Regions from separate parts of the Corynebacterium sp. LaCa_23 genome, predicted to be linked through region 2. Evidence: predicted binding sites of a transcription regulator. Region 2 holds the regulator's gene; each other region holds the start of a gene.
What was found. Region 2 encodes LexA, which represses DNA repair genes until DNA is damaged. Its sites were predicted from a motif close to CGAACANNTGTTCG; they were not measured.

Region 1: the regulator LexA is predicted to act here: its motif matches at 2,387-2,400, upstream of ACP8IT_RS05290 (HNH endonuclease signature motif containing protein).
Region 3: the regulator LexA is predicted to act here: its motif matches at 1,541-1,554, upstream of ACP8IT_RS04955 (HNH endonuclease signature motif containing protein).

Annotation. Positions count from the first base shown of each region.
Region 1 is NZ_CP190825.1:1,074,580-1,078,742, forward strand. Features, by position in the region: gene ACP8IT_RS05280 (electron transfer flavoprotein subunit alpha/FixB family protein) at 1-9, shown strand, start outside; gene ACP8IT_RS05285 (cysteine desulfurase family protein) at 9-1,124, shown strand; gene ACP8IT_RS05290 (HNH endonuclease signature motif containing protein) at 1,121-2,299, opposite strand; gene ACP8IT_RS05295 (glycoside hydrolase family 25 protein) at 2,506-3,669, shown strand; gene ACP8IT_RS05300 (spermidine synthase) at 3,650-4,163, opposite strand, start outside.
Region 2 is NZ_CP190825.1:1,518,799-1,522,961, forward strand. Features, by position in the region: gene hrpA (ATP-dependent RNA helicase HrpA) at 1-211, shown strand, start outside; gene nrdR (transcriptional regulator NrdR) at 404-862, opposite strand; gene ACP8IT_RS07315 (hypothetical protein) at 1,070-1,474, opposite strand; gene lexA (transcriptional repressor LexA) at 1,728-2,438, shown strand; gene ACP8IT_RS07325 (DeoR/GlpR family DNA-binding transcription regulator) at 2,922-3,704, shown strand; gene ptsP (phosphoenolpyruvate--protein phosphotransferase) at 3,774-4,163, opposite strand, start outside.
Region 3 is NZ_CP190825.1:1,002,657-1,006,819, forward strand. Features, by position in the region: gene ACP8IT_RS04950 (DEAD/DEAH box helicase) at 1-1,431, shown strand, start outside; gene ACP8IT_RS04955 (HNH endonuclease signature motif containing protein) at 1,579-2,817, shown strand; gene ACP8IT_RS04960 (hypothetical protein) at 2,826-3,269, opposite strand; gene ACP8IT_RS04965 (HNH endonuclease family protein) at 3,326-3,892, opposite strand; gene putP (sodium/proline symporter PutP) at 3,927-4,163, opposite strand, start outside.

The DNA.
Region 1 (4,163 bases), 440 kb from region 2:
CGCCAGTAATGCCGCACTATTTCGACTACGCAGCAACCCAGCCGATGCGCCAATCCGCCATCGACGCATGGGTTGCCGCCTCCGGCTCGCTCAACTCCAGCGCCCAGTACGCCTCTGGCCGCAGGGCACGCTCCGTGCTTGACGATGCCCGCGAGAAAGTCGCCTCCCTCCTTGGGTGCGAACCCATCGAGGTCGTCTTTACCTCCTCTGGCACCGAGGCGGATAATATCGCTATCCAGGGCCTTTATGCTGTAGGCAATACCAACCGCATCATCTCGACGGATATTGAGCACCCAGCCGTGCGCGATACCGTGAGCAAGCTTGCCCAAGCCGGCGCCACCGTGGACCTGCTCCCCGTGGACCGCAGCGGGCATATCAGCGATGGGGGCGCCTTCGCGAAACCTGCCGATCTTGCCACCTGCATGTGGGCCAATAACGAAACCGGTGCGATTCAGCCCATCGAGGAGCTTGCCTCCCTCGCGCAACAATCCGGTATTCCTATGCACGTGGATGCGGTGCAGGTAGCGGGCAAGCTGCCCATCAATTTTGCGGAATTGGGCATCACGACGCTCGCCGCCAGCGCCCACAAGTTTGGCGGCCCGCGCGGTATCGGCGTGCTATTGGCCAAGCGCACCCCAGCGCCACAGCCGATTTCCTATGGCGGCGGCCAAGAGCGCGGACTTCGCCCAGGCACGGTGGACGTAGCCAGCGCCTCGGCGCTCGCCGCTGCCTTGGAGGAGTCGATCGCCGAAAGCGCTGCCGAGGGCGAGCGCATCGCTGGACTCCGGAACAAGCTGCGGGATGGGATCCTTTCTTCCATTGACAACGTCGTGGTGAATTCCACCGAGCCATGCTTGCCGTCGCACCTACACGTTTCTTTCCCCGGCACTGATGGCGACAGCCTCATCATGCTGCTGGATTCGCTACAGATTGAGGCATCGACTGGCAGTGCCTGCAGCGCAGGCGTCAACCGCATGTCCCACGTGCTTTCTGCAATGGGCGTTAGCGAGGATGAAGGAATCGGATCACTCCGGTTCACCTTGGGACGCCTTACCTCTGAAGACGATGTGGATTACGCTCTCGCGCATTTGCCGGATGTCATTGCCCAGGCCCGCACGGTTTAAGTATCAGCCCTTTCTTTGGCAGCATTGCGCCGGGCGGCGATTGCCTGGGCAACGGTGAGCGCCCAGTTCTTATTCTTCGCCGCTAGCGGCCCCTGCGGTTCATCGTATTCCCACCGCCCATCTTGGAAGAGCCAGATAATGTCCCCGCTGTGCGGATCCATGATGTAAAAGGCACTTTTATCCGTCTTCACGTTGTGGTGGTGCTGGCACAGCGAGGCCAAGTTTCCCGCCGTCGTCTTTCCTCCCTTTGAGAAATCGATTCGGTGGTCCTTCTGGCACCTGTAGGCCGGGCGGTTGCACCCCGGCCAGCGGCACACACCATCGCGGCCCTCTACATAGGCACCGATGAGCGGCGGCGTGGAGTAGGCCGGGCTAACCCTTGTTGCCGCTTGGTCCATATCCCGTGTCGTAGTCGGGGTTAGCCGGTCTGCGGTATCTGGGTGAACCCAGCCATAGCCCCGGATAAAACCGGGAGCCGCTTTTATATCGCTGGCGCGATACATATAAAGGTGCACCTGAGATTTATCCTCGACGGTTCCGAGGATCAGCTGGGCCAGGGCATCGGCCTTGCTGATTCCGTGTTCTTCCGCTGTGCGCTGAACAACCTCGTCAATGAGGATGAGCGCGTCTTCGTCGAACTCTACGTTTAACCCTGCTCGTCCGCCCGCGGTGGGGTAGATGAAATAGGATTCATTTCGCGCGTCCTCTTCCTCGGAGTCCTTGTCTCCCGTAGTGTCCGGAGATTCCATCGTGATGAGCCCATTGAGCTTTCGACGCAGGGCAGCGTTCGATGGAAAACTTTGGCCCGGCTTTGTGGGAGTGAGGTACTTTTCCAGTTCGGCGTCTATGCGCTGGAGGACGCTGTTGTCTACTTCTCCCAGCTTGCTCAAGACCGCATCAATGGTGATAAGCCGAGAGAAATCGAGGAAGTAGTAGGTTTCCTGCAGCAGTTGGGTGCGTGGCAATTCCTCTAAGCGGTACAGGGCCATGGTGATATCCCTCGTGCGCCTCTCGCTTAAGCCGGTGCGACCCGCCAAGGTATGGCACGAGATATCGAAATCGTCTTCTAGGCTTGGTTTAATTTCCTTCCAGAGTAGGTAGTCGGACTTTCTATTGCAGGTGGCACTAACCGCGATGTCATCGTGTGGGTCAGTGATGAGGTAGTAGGGCTCCACGGCGATTATCCCCCGAATTTCGCACTAAGTTTCTAATTTCCATAGCTCCACCATAAGCCGCTCACTCAACCCTCGCAAGCCGAAAAGCGAAAATATGTTCTAAATAGTACATTTCCAACGAGTTTGTCTACGCGAGTGAAAAATTTGTCTCTAAGGTGCGTGTGTTGCAAATGTGGTTAGTGTGAATGATTGTTAAACTCTCGCGCATGACAACTATGAGGGCACTCCGCAAGAGCATCATCGCGGTTATCGCTGCAGTTGCAGTCACGGTAAGCGGGACCGCTGCCGCACAGGCAGCATTGGGAACCAGCGCACCAAAAGGTATTGATATTGCTGCCCACCAGCACCCAGGTGGCATGCCTATTGACTGGAATAAGGTGAAGTCTGATGGCCAGTCCTTTGCCTTTGTGAAGGCAACTGAGGGTGGGGACTGGATTAACCCGCACTACGTCAAAGATATTCAAGCCGCCAATCTGCATGGCCTGAAGACCGGCGCATACCACTATGCGCGTCCAGCTGGCGATGCGAAGACGCAGGCCGCAAACTTTGCCACGCAGATTGCATTGGCGCCGAATCAGACGTTGCCGCCGGTGCTCGATATCGAGGTTTCCGAGGGCAAGTCCGCCTCCCAGTTGGAGAGCTGGATCGAGGAATTTACCAGAGAGCTCAAGCGCCTGACCAACCGCACGCCAATGATTTATACCTATAAGTACTTCTGGATCGGTGAGATGAATAACTCCCAGAAGTTCTCCAATATGCCACTGTGGTTGGCGGCATACCAGGATGAAGCGCCGGATCCAGTGGGTGGGTGGAAGAACCTGTCCTTCTGGCAGCGCTCCGGATCGGGCAAGGTTGCAGGTATTCCAACCGATGTGGATTTGAACCTCTTCAATGGCACGAAGCAGCAGCTTGATTCCTTTAGTGGCGGCAATTACGTCGATATCGGCGGCGCGCTCGATAGCCTCGTGCTTGATGATGGCGTCGATCTGAGCGCCGATAGCACTCCGCTGATTGGTGCAATCTTTGCCCTTGCGGCTGGCCTTATTGCAATGCCCCAGCTTGCCGATGCCGCCAAGGACGCCGGCCTCGATGCCCAAGCTGCTGAGGGCTTGGCAGCCTTTGTGAAGACCTTGGAAGACGAGGACGCTCTGCCTCTCAAGCAGCTTGGCAAGATGGCAGTCGGTGACTTCACCGTCGGTGACTTGGCGATGTTGCTAGAAAACGCTGGCCATGTCAATGGCGTCGACGCAGGCGAGGTCTCTGGAGCTCAGGTAGAAGAAGCCAAGGATGCGGCGAAGAAGGCCGGTGCCGATGTCCCCGACTTCGACGCTAATCAGGTGGCCGAGCTGCTCAATCGTGTGCTGAAGTAGCTCCCGCAAAGAATCTTCGGGTCCAGCTTTCATCCTTAAAGTGAGCTGGGACGGCCCCGCCTAAGAGTGCCTTTGCCAGCTGAGCGGCTTGGACCGAGCCCTCAGCTGGCAGTTCTGTATCTGAGGCCAGCAAGATGATATTTCCATACCGGCGCCCTTTGAGCATGGGTGGGTCGGCGATGACGGCGAGGTGATCGAATACCTCAGAGAGTCCGGCCAATTCTTGCTTCGCCAGCTGGAGATCTGAGTGGTCGCCGCAGTTGGCCACGTAGAGGCCGCCGGCAGACAGGGATGCTTTAGCCGCTTGGAAAAACTCCACAGTGGTTAGGTCTTTCGGGGTTTTATCCCCAGCGAAGACATCGCGGATAATGATATCGCGGCTGGCGGGCAGAAAACCTTCGGTTTCCTTTCGGGCATCGCCGGGGCGGATCTTGACGGTGGGGGAACGGGGGACATCGAAAAGATCGCGGACTAATTCGCCTAGTTTGGCATCG
Region 2 (4,163 bases):
TGCCGACCGCCAGGCCGAGGTCGATAACGCCAAGGCCTACCTGGCAAACCGCCTCCGAAACCTCCCCGCGGGCCGCGAAAAGACACGCGAGGTCAAGGACATCCACTGGATGATCGAGGAATTGCGGGTCTCGCTATTTGCCCAGCGCCTCGGCACGGCGCACGCGGTGTCCCTGCGGAGGATCCAAAAGGCAGTGGATAAATTGCGCTAGTCACCCCAACCTCACGTTCCCGCCGCCCGGCCGGCCATACCTAAGCTAAAAATCTGCTTACTCGGCCGCCGGCGGCGTAAACATTGGGCAGGCCCTAACGAAACGATGCACCCAAAAGGCCAGTTAAGACTGCTTCGATCCTGCGCAGGAACGGCTGTATAACTGCTGAGAAATCGTCCTACACTGCGCAGTTTAAAGGTCCCCGCGATCGCGCCGCCGCATCAAACGAATCTCCGATTCAAAGTCATCCGCGCTCTCGAATGATTTATACACCGAGGCAAAGCGCAGATATGCAACCTCGTCTAGGTCACGCAGCGGCTCAAGGATCGCTAGCCCGATTTCGTTGGCGTTTACCTGCGAGGACCCGTGCCCCCGCACCGTTTCCTCAACCTCTTGGGCCAACTTTTTTAAGGCATCATCGCTAACGTCGCGACCCTGGCATGCGCGCCTAACCCCCCGAATGAGTTTATCCCGGCTAAATGGCTCAGCGAGGCCATTTCTCTTAACAACCAGCAGTACGGCCTTTTCCACAGTGGTGAAGCGTCCCTTACAGGAAGCACACTCCCGCCGGCGCCGTATCGATGCGCCGGCATCAACCACGCGCGAGTCAATAACGCGGGATTGTTCGTTATGGCAAAACGGGCAGTACACACTAGTCCTTTCGCTAATTTAGCTTCTCGGTTTAGTTTACCTCCCACGGCCAAGCCAAAAACCTGACACCATTGCGCCAGACTCCTCCTACTCGAGTGCCTGTCTCCGTGAAGCAAGCGGGCCTTATCTGCGGCCGGGAAGACAAGCTGCTGCCTAAAAGGCTCTAAGCCTTAAACCCCCGAAGTGCCTGCTTTTGTACACGCAGCACTACTGTCCGATCGCTGCTTCTACTTGCTGTACCGAAGCGCCAGGATCAGTCGGCGTTTCAGCGCTCGTACCCATCAGCCCGCCGGCAACCGTGCCGAAAAATACGGCAGCACCAAATACTGCACCGAGGAGGTAATTCTTGCGCGAACTATGCGCATCGTCTTCTTCCATCGGCCTGTTCGCGAAATCAGGTAAGGAACGTTCATCAGTCCACGTATTCGAATAACCTTCACGGTTCGTTCGATATACGGAATTTAAAGTCCTGATTTCCCCCTTTTCGGAAGGAGAATGCTGCACGCCCCAGCTTTGATCATCAATATCCCAAATAGCGGCTGAAGGGACGATCTGTGGACGTGCCGCGCGCTGTTTGACCATGTTATTGCGAGAGTGAAGTAGTTGAGACATTGCTTTCCTTTCGACGACCGCCGTAAGTCTAAAGCGGCCCCTTGACACAACAAGAGCTCAATGTCGCTCCTGTGTTCGAGATTGGTTCTATGTTCGATTTATAGCACCACTTCAAAAACCTGTCCAGTTTTTCGCGTAAATCTCGAACGCTTGTACTTTTCGTGCTACAAATGAGTTATGGCACGCAGGTGTCACCCAGTCCCTTTTCAAGCTATGAACGCAGAACCTCAGACCCCTTAGCTAGGAGCCGCACATGGGCCGCAAGAAAGCAAGCACCGCAAAGAACGATTACGCCTCCCTTTCCGAAAGGCAACGCCGCATCCTTAACGTCATCAGCGATGCAGTGATGCTCCGCGGTTACCCGCCCAGCATCCGCGAAATTGGTGACGCCGCCGGCCTGCAATCCACCTCGTCCGTGGCCTATCAGCTCAAGCAACTGGAGGAAAAGGGCTTCTTGCGCCGCGATCCCAATAAACCCCGCGCGGTCGACGTACGCCACCTCAACACTGACGACGCCGAAAAGAAGCCGGGCCGCAAGGCTAAGGACGTCCCCGATACCTCTGCCCGCGGCCCTGAAGAGTCTGCCGCCGTAGCTTATATTCCCGTCGTTGGCCGCATCGCCGCCGGTGCACCAATCACTGCAGAGGAAAATATCGACACGTATTTCCCCATGCCAGACGAGGTCGTCGGCGGAGGAGAGCTTTATATGCTGCAGGTCGTGGGCGATTCCATGCAGGATGCCGGCATCCTCAACGGCGACTGGGTCATCATCCGGTCGCAATCGGTGGCTGAGGAAGGCGAGTTTGTCGCCGCGCTTCTCGATGGCTCCGAGGCCACCGTCAAGGAATTCCACCGCGATTCCTCTGGCGTATGGCTCCTTCCGCACAACGATGCCTATCCGCCCATCAACGGCGATGATGCGGAAATTATGGGCAAGGTAGTATCCGTCTTCCGCAAACTCTAGGCCCCGGCCAGCTACTTTAACCAAGCCGCACGCGGGTGTTCGCCTGCGGTTGTTGTCGCCGCCGACACTCTGCGCCCGCTTTCTTGAAACCCGCTCTTTGCACTTCGTACGCTGCCCTGTTCCCCGCATAGGGAGCAGGGCCATACGAGTTTTAACGCATTCCACGCCTTTCTGCCTCGCAATCGCGCCCCAAAAAGCCAACTTAAGCGCGCGGGGTTTATTGAGAAAGCACCCCCGAAATAACGGATCCGTAAGTTAAGCGCTACTAGGGTTGGCTTTCAACTAGGGCAAATAAAGCTGACTGACCTGCGGCTTTTATCCCAAACCAGACAACAGCGCACACCTTAATTTTTGTTTTCGTCCGATTACCGCCGAATTTTGACACAATGGAGGGAGAAATCCCACATCAGTTAGCTTTCACCGAGCGCCTGCATTCGCAGATGGAGTAACCGCCCGGCCGAAGGCGAGGAGCAAGGAGGGTCCGTGTACGCAGAGGAGCGACGCCGCCAGATCGCGTCCCAAACTGCAGTTGAGGGTCGCGTTAACGTAACCGATTTATCAGAGCGTTTCGAGGTGACTGCTGAAACCATTCGGCGCGACCTAGCCGTACTGGATCGTGAGGGCGTTGTCCACCGCGTGCACGGCGGCGCCGTGGCTTCGCAGGCGTTCCAGACCGCGGAGCTCACCCTCGATACCCGCCAACGTTCCGCGTCTGGGGCCAAGGCCGCCATCGCGCACGCCGCGCTCGATTTCCTTCCCCCTGGCGGCGGCAGCATATTCCTTGACGCCGGCACCACAATTAATACCTTTGCCGAGCTTATCAGCCAGCAATACCCGCAGGCGCAGTTCAATATCGTCTCCAATAGCCTGCCCATCGCACTGTCGCTAGCCAATAGCGGCGTTCCCGATGTCCAGCTCCTCGGTGGGACCGTACGTGCTATCACCCAGGCCGTCGTCGGCGATACAGCCTTGCGCACCATGGCGCTCATGCGTGCCGATGTCGCCTTCATCGGCACCAATGCCCTAACCCTCGACCACGGCTTGTCGACGGCCGATTCCCAAGAAGCAGCCATCAAATCTGCCTTCGTCACGAATGCCCACAAGGTCGTGGTCATGTGTGATTCCAGCAAATTGGGCAACGACTACTTGGTGAGCTTCGCCTCCATTGCAGATATCGATGTCGTCATCACCGATTCCGGCGCGCCGGAATCCTTCGTCGATGCCCTGCGCGAGCGAGAGATCGATGTCGTGCTCGCCAGCGAATAGCTCCAGCATGCGCACGACTTCGCCCTCCCTACGTTGACATCTAGGCAGGGAGGGCGAAACCTTTTGCCGTTAGTTGAACTTTTCTACCTGCTCCATCGCTGCGGCGCGGGCGGCGGATGGGCCTTCGGAGTTGAGGGCGGCATCGGCAAGCTGTTGGCACTGGTCAAAGGTCAGCTCGGCCAATTGGGCACCAACGCCGGCGACTGCGGTCGATGCAGCAGACAAGGAGTTGACGCCTAGGCCGGTCAATACGCAGGCCAATAGCGGATCGGCCGCGGCCTCGCCGCACACGCCAACCGGTACGTTGTATTCGTGCCCCGCAATGCAGGTGTGCTGGATAAGCCGCAGCACGGCCGGCTGCCAGGGGTCGGTGAGGTACGCAAGCTGCGGTGACAGGCGGTCAGCGGCCATCGTGTACTGGGTGAGGTCATTGGTGCCGATGGATACGAAGTCCAGATG
Region 3 (4,163 bases), 520 kb from region 2:
GAAACCCTGAAGGGAATCGAGGTTCTTCCCATCTACGGTGGTCAGGCCTACGGCATCCAGTTGTCTGGTCTGCGCCGTGGCGCCCAGGTCATCGTGGGTACCCCGGGTCGCGTCATCGATCACCTGGAAAAGGGTTCGCTTGACCTGTCCCAGCTGCAGTTCCTCGTCCTCGATGAGGCCGATGAGATGCTGAACATGGGCTTCCAGGAAGACGTCGAGCGCATCCTGGAAAGCACCCCGGACCGCAAGCAGGTGGCGCTTTTCTCCGCCACCATGCCTAACGCCATCCGCCGTCTGTCCAAGCAGTACCTGCACAACCCGGCGGAAGTAACCGTTAAGTCAGAGCGCCGCACCAATGACAACATTAAGCAGCGCTTCCTGCTGATTCCGCACCGCGCAAAGATGGATGCCTTCACCCGCATCCTCGAGGTCATTACCTATGACGCCATCATCGTCTTCTGCCGCACCAAGCACGAGACCGAAGAGGTGGCCGAGGCCTTGCGCGATCGCGGTTACAGCGCCGCTGCCATTAACGGCGACATCGCCCAGGCGCAGCGCGAGCGCACCGTTGACCAGCTCAAGGATGGTCGCCTAGACATCCTTGTCGCTACCGACGTCGCCGCGCGTGGCCTTGACGTCGAGCGCATCACCCACGTGGTGAACTTCGATATCCCGAACGATACCGAGTCCTACGTGCACCGCATCGGCCGCACCGGCCGTGCCGGTCGCTCCGGTGAGGCAATCCTGTTTGTCACCCCACGCGAGCGCCGCATGCTGCGTTCCATCGAGCGCGTGACCAACGCCCGCCTCGAAGAGATGGATCTGCCGTCCGTCGATGAGGTTAATGAGAAGCGCAAGGAAAAGTTCGCGCAGGCCATTACCCAGTCCATGGACAACAAGCAGGCCGATTTCTTCCGCAACTTGGTGCGCAAGTACTCGGAAGACAACAACGTTGCCATGGATGACATCGCAGCTGCGTTGGCCGTCATGCACCAGGGCGGCAAGAACTTCCTATTGGAAGACAAGCCTTTGCCCAAGCCAAAGAAGGACCGCCGCGATCGTGATGACCGCAAGCGCGACCGCGACTTCAAGGGTGGCGGCAAGAACCGCGGCGGTTCCAAGCGGCCGGATGGTGACTTTGAGACGTACCGGTTGGACGTCGGCAAGCGCCAGAATGTCCGCCCGGGTGCCATCGTCGGTGCAATCGCCAACGAAGGTGGCCTGTCTGCCAAGGACTTCGGGCGCATCACCATTGCGGTGGGGCACACGCTCGTGGACCTGCCGAAGAACATGGACCCGGCTGTGCTGGACCGCCTGAAGGATACCCGGATTTCTGGCCAGCTCATCAAGATTCAGAAGGATACCGGTCGCCCGCCTCGCCGTGATGGCGGCGGCGGTGGCCGCAAGCACGGTGGTCGCTTCCGCGACTAATTAAACCTCCAAAGGGCCTCTTTTTAGAGGCCCTTTTTTCATGCCCTGTGACCTGCGCTTTTACTATAAACGGGGGTAGCGTGTCGGGGCGGTTTTGTATGGTGTATGGCGAAAGCATGTTCTAGTAAATCTCTCGAAAGAAAGTCCATGAATGCGCCATATTATGCCAATACCAATCCAGAAAATTCTACCTCCCGTGCAGCTACGGAGATTAGGAAAGCGGAGTACCAGTTCTGGGAGAAGCTTCATCCTGGCTCAGATGACGATATCGAAATTATTAGCCAATCCCTGTCTGACTTAACTGGGGCGCGTCAGTCCCGAATTAGGAATATTATTTTCGCCTTCGAGCGATTAAAAGAGCTGCCGCGGCTGCGCGCTCGGCAAGAACAGCATTTCCATTTAGATTTAGACCGACTCATTACGATTGACCAAACCCTAGCCAAACTCGGCGCCATTGATGCGGAGAAGAAATTCACTATCGATGACGCCCTGACCAACTACTTGACCCCAACCCGTCCCAATCAAAAGCTGCCCTCGCACCGAAATCTCCGCCGCAAGTTGCGCGAACTCATCGTGCGACTCGATCCATCCATTGCTGCGCGGGATCCGCGCCGCAAGCAAGCCTATAGCGTTGAACCTACAGGCGGGGAGTGGGCTGCGGTTTGCCTGGACGTCGGGTTAGAAACCGCGGAGATAATCGACCGTAATATTCGGGATATCGCTACGGACAAGGACCTCACGATGGCTGAGGCCGCAGTGGAGCTGCTGACTGGAAAGGCGCAGGCAAAGGCCAAGGTCGTGTTGAATATGTATCGCTGCGACCTGCCGGATGCACCCGCGTTTGTACAGAACGTAGGCTGGGTATCCCCGGAGACCGCGGATGACCTACAGGCTCGGGCGACAACGACAAGGGATATGGAGAAGGCCGGTCAGGCGGAGAGCCCTAACTATGTGACGCCGCCAGATATCCGGGCGTTTGTAGAGGGCTTGGATGGCACGTGCCGGTGGCCAGGCTGCACGCGGCCGGCGGTGGCTTCCCAGATGGACCATCGGCACGACTTTGCAGACGGCGGGCCGACCTCGGCAGCAAACCTCACCTGCTTATGCCAGCACCATCACAATATTAAGACCGATGGGAGGGCGTTTTATATCAAGGACCCGATAAGCGGGGACATCGTCTGGCTTTTCGATGACTCTACGTGGGTCTATGACTCCGCGAGCGGACCGCTGGCGCCGAAGAACCGCAGGTGGGCGCAGACGGTAGCGCAGGCCACGCAGAAGCGGCGGGAGAATGCGCACGCAGATGCGCAGCAACTAAAAGAAGAGCTCAGAGAGGAGTCCACGCATGAAAAAGGGGACAGCGATGACACTGTCCCCGGAGAGTAAATGGCTTCCTAGATGTACATCAGGATAAGGCAGATGATCCACAGGAGGTTGAAGACGCCGCCGAAAGCGGACAGGGACTTCTTAATGGAACCCAGGTTGGCGGTATCGCCGGACTCTAGGGCTGCCTGTGCCGTGCGCTGCTTAGGAAGGATGAGGAAGAAGAGCAGGCACCACGCGATGATGGCCACGAGGATGGCGATGTGGAAGTTGACCTGGCTCTTGAAGGTTTCAATATCAGACAGGAACACTGCAAGGCCAAGGACCGGCACGAGGGCGGAAATGTAGCCGTAAGTATTGGTGATGTTGTGCAAGTTGCGGGCGGCGCCGAGGGCCGTCTTATCGCCCTGCGCTGCGCCCTGCAGCTGGGTCTGGTAGATGGAGGTGGAAATGCACACGGGGCCGAGCAAAACGATGGCCGCTGCCACGTGCAGGAAGATGAACAAAGTAGTCATGGAGGATGCCCTTCAGTTAAGAAAAGTTGCCTTGTTCACCCTAATCAATTTAACTGCTAGAAATCGAACCGACATTGCCTTCTCATTGCACGGACATCCGCGCGGGGCAACGGTAACTCGTACTTGCGCGCGATTTCTGCAAGGCGCCGCGAATAGTCACAGCGATTGGCGGGCGGCAGCCACTCGGAGGGGAGGGAATCGGACTTTTCCTGATTGAGCTTCCGGCTGGTCGCCACCAAGTTGAGGGGATCGTTGGCAAAGCGGATCTTGGTGTCTTGGTCCCACTGTGCGGCACCCATGTCAAAGGCGGCAGAAAGTGGGAAGATGTGGTCGACCTCAATAGGGGAGGTGGCTGAAATCATCTCGCCCGCGTAGGGGTCATAGAGCGTGCCGGATTGCGGCCGGCAGTCTGCGAACGCCTCGCTGGCTTGGTTCTCCATGATGGCCTCACGCGTGGTGCATGCACCGTTTGGCTGCCAGCCGCCGAACTCGTCGCGGTCGTAGCCCTGCAATTCCGCGCGGGATGGAACGGTGGAGACATCAAAACGCGGAAAAGGCCACGCATACCATGCGATAACGAGAGCGGTTATGCATGATAGCGCGGCCAGGTAATAGGACTTCATGTCCTATTGGACTCCGCGAGGTGCGGGAAGGTTCCTACTTGTTATCGGAAACCTTTTCTGCTGCTTCCTCGAAGTCCAGGGAGTCGTCCTTCTCAACGAGCTTGGCAAGCTTCTCGGCTTCCTCGAACTCGTCCAGAACCTCCTGGTCTGGCTGCTTGGTAGCCAAGGTGACCAGAACGGTGACGATGAGTGCGGAGAAGAAGCCCGGAACCATCTCGTAGAGGGAATCGCCGAGCGGGGACATGCCCCAGCCGATGGCGACGACTGCACC